DNA from 3 places in the Erwinia pyri genome. Region 3 is predicted to be linked to each of the others. Evidence: predicted binding sites of a transcription regulator. Region 3 holds the regulator's gene; each other region holds the start of a gene.
The links. The regulator CRP, encoded in region 3, controls carbon source genes, mostly activating them, when cyclic AMP is high. The targets are predictions, from matches to a motif close to ATGTGANNNNNNTCACAT.

Region 1 (3,280 bases), 1.4 Mb from region 3:
GCGCTAACGACGGAATAGCCAGGCGGGATGGCAGTTTCCACTGATCCCACGCCACGCGATGATTTTCTGCTGACCAGTCAGTTGCGTGAGGCTGAATAACTTCCACATTCAGCCACACTTCTCCGCTCAGGTCAGGTCGCTCTCCAGGCTCGACAATCAGGCTGCCTTCCGGTGAAAGCGCCAGCTCCTGCTCGCCGCCAGCCACTTTCATCCCGTTATGCTCCAGGCTCCAGCGCAGAATTTCGTTATCGCTATGGCGGAACAGATACTCGCTTTGAATATGGAACTTCAGCGGGTCACTGCCAAGCAGCTTAAACTGGAAAAATTGCTGCGCATGCTGCGCCTCGAAGAGCGAAGGGTGGGGAGTACGATCGGCAAAAACCAGCCCGTTCATGCAGAATTGCCGGTCATTAGGCGTATCGCCAAAATCGCCGCCGTAGGCCTGCCAGCCATCCCCCTGGCTGTCGTAACGGGTCAGGCTCTGGTCGACCCAGTCCCAGACAAATCCACCCTGCAGGCGGGGGAAATCACGAAAAGCGCGCCAGTATTTAGCAAAGCCGCCCAGGCTGTTGCCCATCGCGTGCGCATATTCGCAAAGGATCAGCGGACGGCTCTCTTCCGGCAGGCCAATCCATTTTTTCAGTGACCATTTCGGCACGGCTGCAAAAGGTTGATCCTGATCGACCCTGGCATACATCGGGCAGATAATATCAGTGGCGGAGGTAGCTGCGCCGCCGCCCTCATACTGTACCGGACGTGTGGGATCGCTGCTTTTTACCCAGCGCCACAGCGCATCGTGGGTGCTGCCGTGGCCAGACTCGTTGCCCAGCGACCAGATAATAATGCAGGGATGATTACGATCGCGCTGCACCATTCGGGTGACACGTTCGCTGAACGCATTGAACCAGATCGGATCGTCAGCGAGGCGGTTCATCGGCTGCATGCCGTGCGTCTCGATATTCGCTTCATCCACCACGTACAGCCCGTAACGATCGCACAGCCGGTACCAGAGCGGATGGTTCGGATAATGGGAACAGCGCACCGCGTTGAAGTTATGCTGTTTCATCAGCCTGATGTCCTGGATCATCGTCGCTTCATCCATTACCTGGCCCCGCTCGGGATGATGCTCGTGACGATTGGTTCCCCGGATAAGCAAAGGTTTGCCGTTAAGCTTCAGCAGGCCGCGATCGATCTCTATTTTTCGGAAACCGACGTCAAAAGCTTCCGCTTCATCCAGCGCTTCCTCGGCATTCAGCAGCGCCACGGTAACACGATAAAGATGCGGCGTTTCGGCACTCCATAAATCAGGCTGTTCGACTTTAAGCGCCAGCGTTGTGCGGTCGGTATACCGGCCCCGCTCATCAATGATGCAGCTACCCAGCGGCTGACGCGCGCTTCCCACCAGAACGCCCTGACGCCATAACTGCACTTCTATTTTACTGGCCGGAGAAGCAGCGGCAGAACAGACGGCAAGAACCTGGAGCTGGGCTGAGTGATATTCCGCACTCAGGTGCGTTTCAATCTGAACGTCCGTTAAGTGCGCCAGGGGTTTGTGGAGCAGGCTGACATCACGAAAGATGCCGCTCATTCGCCACATATCCTGATCTTCCAGGTAGCTGCCATCGCTCCAGCGCAGCACCATCACCGCCAGGCGGTTCTCTCCGGCACTCAGCACCGGGGTTAAATCAAACTCGGCTGGAAGCCGGCTGTCCTGGGAATAGCCGACAAACTGGCCGTTGCACCAGAGATAAAAGGCCGAGTTCACCCCTTCAAACTGAATACGCGTCTGGCCACTGAGCAGCCAGTTGGGATCGCACTGGAACCGCAGCGAATAGCATCCGGTAGGATTTGCTACAGGCACAGTGGGAGGCGTAACGGGGATCGGATACTGAACGTTGGTATAGACAGGGGCGTCGAAGCCTGCCAGCTGCCAGTTAGAGGGCACCTGCAGAGAGGTGGCATCAGCAAGATCTTGCCACAGCCAGCTATCGGGGACCTCTTCAGGCTGAGTGAAATAGCTGAATGTCCAGGCGCCATTCAGAGACTGCCGGCTGGCGCTGGGAATATCTTCCCTGGCCGCTTCCGTACTGCGCCAGCTCGAAAAAGGCGGATGCATCGGCAGGCGATTGAGCTGCGTGACGTTGGGATTTTCCCACTCGCGTCGTAAGAGCTGCTGCTGCAGGCCAGGTAAAGCGGCTGTTTTCATCAACGATCCCCTTAAATGTTATGCGCTCACATTGCGCTGAGTTCAGGCTGATGTAAAGAGATTCGTCAGCAGCATGCGAAGCAGATCGCTTTAACAGACACGCTTAAAACGCGCGCATGCGGAGCTTCTTAAGCATTGCTGCAGGGTTCTCACAGGAAAACGTTAAGCGTGGTTTCCGGCGGTAAAATTGGCCCTGAACAGGATGATTCTGCCTTGAAGGGGGGTGAGAGCACGCTTACTATCAGCGCCAACGTTACCATGAGGAAATAACGATGAGTCGAGTCATTAAAGTTGTAAGTATTGTTGCACTGGTCACTGCGCTGAGCGGCTGTATCTTCCCACCTCCGCAAGGGGGCGGTTGGGGCGGCGGCGGTCACGGCGGCGGCCCGCGTGGTGGTTTCAGCCAGGGTTACTAACTTCCTGAACCGGAGGTCAACAGCCTCTGGTTTATTCTGCTTACAGGCGTCACGGGTGAAACAAAACGCCAGCAAAACGTTTCGATGACACTAAAGCGCGCGGCGTTTCACAAAACGTAAAAATGAAAGCGGTTAACTGCTTAAGTGACGAAAATATATCACGATTATCAGTTTTCTTTTTTTTAGCGCGGTGATAACTTCATGCTTTATCTTGCTGAGACGTCCGCATGAAAAATCTTATTGCAGAACTCCTTGTTAAGCTGGCGGCAAAGGAAGCTGAGTCCAAAGAGCTGGTAGCGCAGGTTGAAGCGTTAGAAATCGTCGTTACGGCGCTGGTCCGTAAGCTGGATAGTCAGCAATTCCAGGAGATGACCCAGAGTATTACCTCAGCAATGGAAACTGCGGCACATACCCCTGCGGTCAATCCCGAAGATACAACTTTGCTGGAAAATTATATCCAGCGCCTTTTGCTCCATCCCCGCCAGTAAGTTTCTCCGCCCCGTCCACTGTAAGCGGTGGCGGGGCAATCTGCTGTTAGCCCCCCTTTCCTGCTGGTTTATTGATCAGCTTTACGCTGCTGTTAATATTTTCTTAAAGATTTAAAATTACTATAAAACATGGGGTTATTTCCTGTTTTCCGGTTCGGTTATTTTTGCTG
Region 2 (3,280 bases), 800 kb from region 3:
CTTACGGAGTGGGCAGACGTCAATGTCAGCTACGAGCGCGGCAATACCTTTATGGCTGGCTTCACGCTGCGCACCAACTTCAACGATCTGCATACGGCTTCGATTGACTCGCCAAAACCCGCTTATCAACCGCAGCCGCAGGGTGAATTCCTTGAGCAGACCGCCGTGGCGAGCCAGCTGACCGATCTGAAATATAACGCCGGGCTGGATGCGCCAAATATTCAGGTGCAGGGCAACACGCTCTACGCCTCCGGGCGGCAGACAAAATATCGCAATACCCAGGAAGGGGTGGATCGCGCTAACGTGATCCTGATGAATAACCTGCCAGCTAACATCGACACGCTGAAGGTCACGGAAATCCGCGACCGGATGCCGCAGGTCACCACGGAAACCAACGTCGCCAGCCTGCGCCAGCAGCTGGAAGGCTATCCGCTGGGCAAAGAGCAGACGCTGGATCAAAAGCGTGTGGAGCCGGTCGATCCGGGCCATACCGAGCAGGGCTACTATATTGATGCTGATGACTTCAACTACAGCATTGCGCCGGTTCTGAATCAGTCTGTTGGCGGCCCGGAGAGCTTCTATCTCTATCAGGTCGGCGTAATGGCCAACGCAAATTACTGGCTGACGAAGCACCTGCTGATTGACGGTAGCGTGTTCGGCAACCTGGCAAACAACTACGATAAATTCAATTACAACGGTGCGCCAAACGACTCTTCACTGCCTCGCGTTCGTACCCATATTCGCGACTATGTGGAAAACAACGTCTACGTTAACAATCTGCAGGCCAACTACATGCACGCCCTGGGCAACGGCTTCTACGGTCAGCTCTATGGCGGCTACCTGGAGACCATGTATGGTGGCGTAGGGGGCGAAGTGCTCTACCGTCCGCTGGACTCTGACTGGGCAGTGGGCATTGATGCCAACTACGTCAAACAGCGTGACTGGGACAATATGATGCAGTTTACCGACTACACGGCAAAAGTCGGTAATCTGACGGCCTACTGGCGTCCTTCATTCTTTAATAACCAGGTACTGGTGAAAGCGAGCGTGGGTCAGTATCTGGCCGAGGATAAAGGGGCCACAATTGATGTCTCCCGCCAGTTCGACAGCGGTGTGATTGTGGGCGCTTACGCCACCAAAACTAACGTTTCGGCGGAAGAGTATGGCGAAGGGGATTTCACCAAAGGCTTCTACATCTCGATTCCAATGGATCTGTTTACTGCTTCGCCAACGCGTGGCCGTGCACAGGTAAGCTGGACGCCGTTAACGCGTGATGGCGGCCAGATGCTGGGCCGTAAATACCAGCTGTATGACATGACCAGCGACAGGGACCGCGATTTCCGCTAACCCGGCCAGAAGGTCTGAAAAGGGTGCACTTTGTGCGCCCTTTTTTATTGGGACAAACCACTGCCTCAGCATCTGTTACAGAGCGTGAAAGTTTTCCTCAAAGCCCCGGGGGTTACCCCGGAAAGCGGGGCAGTCAGCAAGCAAAACTTGTGAACTGGCTCACACTAAAGCATATTGTGCGTATCAGGATTAACCTGATCAATAACAGTGATTTCAGAGGGTTTACCATGATTACCGCCACGCGTATCGCCTGGTTATTACAGATGCTGCTGAACATAGGGCTGATAGGACTGGCCTGCATTCTGGCCGTGTTTTTAGGCAAGGAGACTATTCATCTGGCCAACGTATTGCTGAACACCGGCGAACAGACCTCCTCCTATTTATTGATTGATGGAATAGTGATCTATTTCCTCTACTTCGAATTTATTGCCCTGATCGTAAAATACTTTCAGTCGGGCTATCACTTCCCGCTGCGCTATTTCGTCTATATCGGCATCACGGCCATTATTCGCCTGATCATTGTTGATCATAAAAATCCGCTGGATACGCTCGCCTACTCTGTCGCTATCCTGATTCTGGTAATCACTCTCTGGCTGGCTAACAGCAATCGCCTGAAGCGTGAATAATTTCCGGCGCGCCCCGACAGGGGCGCAACGTCCCCGCCAAAAATCGCATTAATTTCCCTTCTCAGGCTGTGTTCTCCCTTAACCTCTGCGTTACACTGTGGCCCCCAATTTTTGCCCGGAGAAGCCGAATGGCTGAAAACGCGCTGACGCAATTGCGCGCCCTTGAGTGGCTTCCTGCCTCCTCGCCCTTGCTGACCGCTCCGCTGCTGGACTGGTTGATGGAAGAAGATTCCATGACACAACGTTTTGAACGTCATTGTGAAAAAGTGACGGTGAACATTGTGCGTGAAGGCTTTATTGGTGCAGAGGATGCGGCGCAGGAGGTAACATTTTTACCTCAGGAGCCCCGCTACTGGCTGCGTGAGATTTTGCTGTGCGGCGACGGTGTGCCCTGGCTCGCTGGACGGACAATCGTCCCTGAATCAACCCTGATCGGGCCAGAGCAGATGTTGCAACAGTTGGGCACCCGCCCGCTGGGACGCTATCTTTTTTCTTCCTCAACGCTGACGCGGGATTTTATCGAGCCTGGTCAGCACAAGGAGTTGTGGGGACGCCGTTCCCGCCTGCGTCTCTCCGGCAAGCCGCTATTATTGACCGAACTGTTTTTACCGCCGGCGCCGCTCTATCAGTCGCTGCTGGCTAAAGGGAACCCGTAACGTGGAGAGAACGCTTCCTGTGAGTAAATTTCAGGCCTACAGCCGCCTGATGCGCATCGACAAGCCGATTGGCTCGTTGCTGCTGCTGTGGCCCACCTTTTGGGCGCTGTGGCTGGCAGGCAGAGAGATCCCGCCGCTTAACGTGCTGATCGTGTTCACCCTTGGCGTATTCTTTATGCGCGCCGCTGGCTGCGTGGTTAATGATTTTGCCGATCGTAAAATTGACGGGCATGTTAAGCGCACCCAGGCACGTCCTTTACCCAGCGGCGCGGTGACCTCCAGAGAGGCAAAACTGCTGTTTGCCGGGCTGGTGCTGGTCTCGTTCTGTCTGGTGCTGACCATGAATGCCATGACCATCTGGCTCTCTTTTGGCGGCCTGGCGCTGGCCTGGGTCTATCCGTTTATGAAGCGCTATACCCATCTGCCGCAGGTGGTGCTGGGCGCGGCGTTTGGCTGGGCTATTCCAATGGGATGGGCGGCAGTAAGCGAAACCGTGCCGCTGGTTTGCTGGCTGCTGTTTGCCGCTAATATCTGCTGGACGGTAGCTTATGACACGCTCTATGCGATGGTGGACAGAGATGATGACTTAAAGATTGGCGTGAAGTCGACAGCGATCCTGTTTGGTCGCTTTGATAAGCTCATCGTGGGCCT
Region 3 (3,280 bases):
AGATTCCGGCGCCTGAAGACGCAGCGTGATGGCGGCGATAATCAGTCCCGCCAGCGTGCCAAGCGCACGGTGCTGGATCCGCACGCGGGTGGCGCTGTAGCCGTTCTGGCTGACAAACATCACCGTCATCAGGATCCAGTAAGGCTTGGGCAAATTAAAGAACAGCGCCAGCGAGCTGGCAAAAGTCAGCATCACTGCAAAGCGCGAGGCGGTGCGCAGCGCGGCGGATTTCAGCGACAGATAGCTTCTGATAGCAGGTAACAGTGGCTGACGGCGCTGGCGGTCCGCCATCAAATCCCGCTGATACAACGGCCTCTGGGTACGTAAAACCCGGCCGATGCGGCTGAAATGATAATAACAAAAGGTGCCCACCGGATTGTCCGGGTGCTGTCGGGAGATCTTCTCCAGCGCCTGTAGCTGTTTATCCATCGTGAAGCGTTCAGGCAGCTTGTGATAGAGAATATCGTCAGCCAGTACGCGAAGCCGGGCGGCGATGGTCTGCGCATTCCAGCGGATTACCGCTTCAGCATGGCTCTGCTCTACCAGCTTTTGCACCTCTTCAGGCTGATGCAGGCTGACCGAAATATGCTCCTGCAGATCCAGCGCTACCTGGAACGCCCGGGTCAGGCGTTTGTGATGGTTGTAGCGGGTGGCGGAGAGCATATGCATCTGCTGGTAGCAGGTAGTGATCAGATCGACCGCTTTCTGTTGCCGGGCCAGCAGCGGCGGCAGCGCCTTTTCCGGATCCGTCAGCCTGGTCAGCAGGGTGTATTTGGCTTCGCAGTAGCCCGCCAGCTCGCGGTAGAGCAGGCTGAGCGTTTCCCGCATCGGCTGCTCTTTCCACAGCCAGAACCAGAACCAGTTAAAGACGCCGTACCAGATGGTGCCCAGCACGTAGAGCATTGGCGGTTCCCATATTGGCATCCGGCCAGCCAGGCTGAGGGTAAAAATAGCGGCGATCAGCGAGCCGGGCAGCAGCCGGCCATGCAGCGGGCTGATCTCGCCGGTGATGCCCAGCAGCATCGTCATGGTGAACAGGATGAGGGGTAAAGGCACCGCCTTTCCGCCCAGATACTGGATCAGAAAACTGCTGAAAGCGAACAGCGTTCCGCCGATGAGCAGGCGCTTGAAGAAACGTTTGTGGGGAGTATCAAGACCGGCGATGTTGCAACAGGCAGGCACTAAAGAGAAGAGCAGGCCCCGTTGCAGGTCACCCAGCAGCCAGCCGACAGCCACCGGTAAGCAGAGCACCAGCGTCTGGCGCAGCGCGTAGTTCACTTCAGGGTGATAGATCAGTCGACGCCACATCACTCCGTACCAAATAAAAAGGCGCAACAGAGGCTGTTGCGCCGTGGATCAGAGCCGATCAGCGTGTGCCATAGACAACGATGGTTTTACCGTGTGCCGAGATCAGGTTTTGATCTTCCAGCATTTTCAGAATACGGCCTACCGTTTCGCGTGAGCAGCCAACAATCTGCCCAATTTCCTGACGGGTGATTTTGATCTGCATCCCGTCCGGGTGCGTCATAGCGTCGGGTTGCTTCGCCAGATTCAGCAGAGTTTGCGCAATGCGACCTGTCACATCAAGGAAAGCTAAATTGCCCACTTTCTCTGAGGTAACCTGAAGACGACTGGCCATCTGTGCCGAGAGGCGCATCAGGATGTCAGGATTGACCTGAATAAGCTGACGGAATTTTTTATAGGAGATTTCAGCCACTTCACAGGCTGTTTTCGCACGTACCCACGCGCTACGCTCCTGACCTTCTTCAAACAGGCCAAGTTCGCCAATGAAGTCACCCTGGTTGAGGTAAGAGAGGATCATCTCTTTGCCTTCTTCATCCTTGATAAGCACCGCTACTGCGCCTTTGACGATGTAGTAGAGGGTTTCTGCCTTTTCACCCTGATGAATCAGCGTGCTCTTGGATGGATACTTATGAATATGGCAATGTGACAGGAACCATTCAAGTGTCGGGTCTGTTTGCGGTTTGCCGAGAACCATTCGCTGTTATCCTCTGTTGTCATCGTGCCTAAATACAGGGGCAGAGTTCCCTGTCAGGCGTTGAAATAATCAAGCGTTTCCCATCAGGAAATGTATTCGGGCCTCTGTGAAAAGCCTGGCTCGTTATGTTGTCCCGTTTCGTCGTGCTTGTAGAGTACTGACGAAAATATTACAGCTTTGTTTGTAGCACAGCTTTCAACGAGTGTCTTCTGTTGTCTCGCTTCAGCATAGTGGGAAAACTGCCGCATTGCCGTTTTTCAGGCTAAAGCGTAATCTGAAGTTAACTAAATGAATTAGAGGAATTTGTTATGCAGGCTCGGGTCAAGTGGGTTGAAGGGTTAACGTTTTTGGGAGAATCCTCATCAGGACATCAGGTATTGATGGATGGAAACTCCGGGGATAAAGCGCCAAGCCCGATGGAAATGGTGTTGATGGCCGCGGGCGGATGCAGCGCCATCGACGTGGTCTCGATTCTGCAGAAGGGCCGCCATAACGTAAAGGATTGCGAGGTGAAGCTCACCTCAGAGCGGCGTGAAGAGGCTCCCCGCCTCTTTACCCATATTAATCTGCACTTTATCGTCAGCGGCGTCGGGCTGGGTGACAAAGCCGTATCGCGCGCCGTGGATCTCTCTGCCGAGAAGTACTGCTCTGTGGCGCTGATGCTGGGTAAAGGGGTCAATATGACCCACAGCTACGAAGTGATCGAATTAGAGGAAAAGTAGTTCGCTGAGCGTAGGAGTAACGCCTGTTTACCGGGCGTTACTCAATTTTCTTGCCCTGAATCAGCCGTTTAACCAACGGCCCCATAATCAGCTCCATGGCCAGCCCCATTTTCCCGCCCGGCACCACCAGCGTATTGATATGCGAAATAAACGATCCCTGCAGCATCGACAGCAGGTAGGGGAAGTCGATATCTTCCAGCGCCTGGAAGTGGATCACCACAAAGCTTTCATCCAGCGAAGGGATAGCCCGGGCCGCAAAAGGGTTAGAGGTATCCACCGTCGGCACGCGCTGGAAGTTAATGTGCGTGCGTGAAAACTGCGGCGTAATGAAGTTGATGTAATCCTCCATTGAGCGCACCACTGAATCCATCACTGCTTCACGCGAATGGCCGCGTTCGCTGGTGTCACGCACCAGCTTCTGGATCCACTCCAGGTTAACGATAGGCACTACGCCGACCAGCAGATCGACATGCGCGGCCACGTTATTCTGCGGGGTTACCACGCCGCCGTGCAGCCCTTCATAAAACAGCACGTCGGTCGGTTCGGGCAGCGGCTGCCA

Region 1: a site for CRP is predicted at 2,280-2,297, ahead of Q3V30_RS16600 (beta-galactosidase). Genes of this name have one in related genera too.
Region 2: a site for CRP is predicted at 1,495-1,512, ahead of psiE (phosphate-starvation-inducible protein PsiE). Genes of this name have one in related genera too.

The regions. Positions count from the first base shown of each region.
Region 1 is NZ_CP132353.1:3,488,309-3,491,588, reverse strand. Features, by position in the region: gene Q3V30_RS16600 (beta-galactosidase) at 1-2,206, opposite strand, end outside; gene Q3V30_RS16595 (hypothetical protein) at 2,479-2,622, shown strand; gene iraP (anti-adapter protein IraP) at 2,850-3,110, shown strand.
Region 2 is NZ_CP132353.1:4,136,456-4,139,735, reverse strand. Features, by position in the region: gene Q3V30_RS19630 (YjbH domain-containing protein) at 1-1,347, shown strand, start outside; gene psiE (phosphate-starvation-inducible protein PsiE) at 1,575-1,973, shown strand; gene ubiC (chorismate lyase) at 2,102-2,629, shown strand; gene ubiA (4-hydroxybenzoate octaprenyltransferase) at 2,649-3,280, shown strand, end outside.
Region 3 is NZ_CP132353.1:410,796-414,075, forward strand. Features, by position in the region: gene Q3V30_RS01860 (YccS/YhfK family putative transporter) at 1-1,308, opposite strand, end outside; gene crp (cAMP-activated global transcriptional regulator CRP) at 1,367-1,999, opposite strand; gene Q3V30_RS01870 (OsmC family protein) at 2,308-2,721, shown strand; gene Q3V30_RS01875 (phosphoribulokinase) at 2,759-3,280, opposite strand, start outside.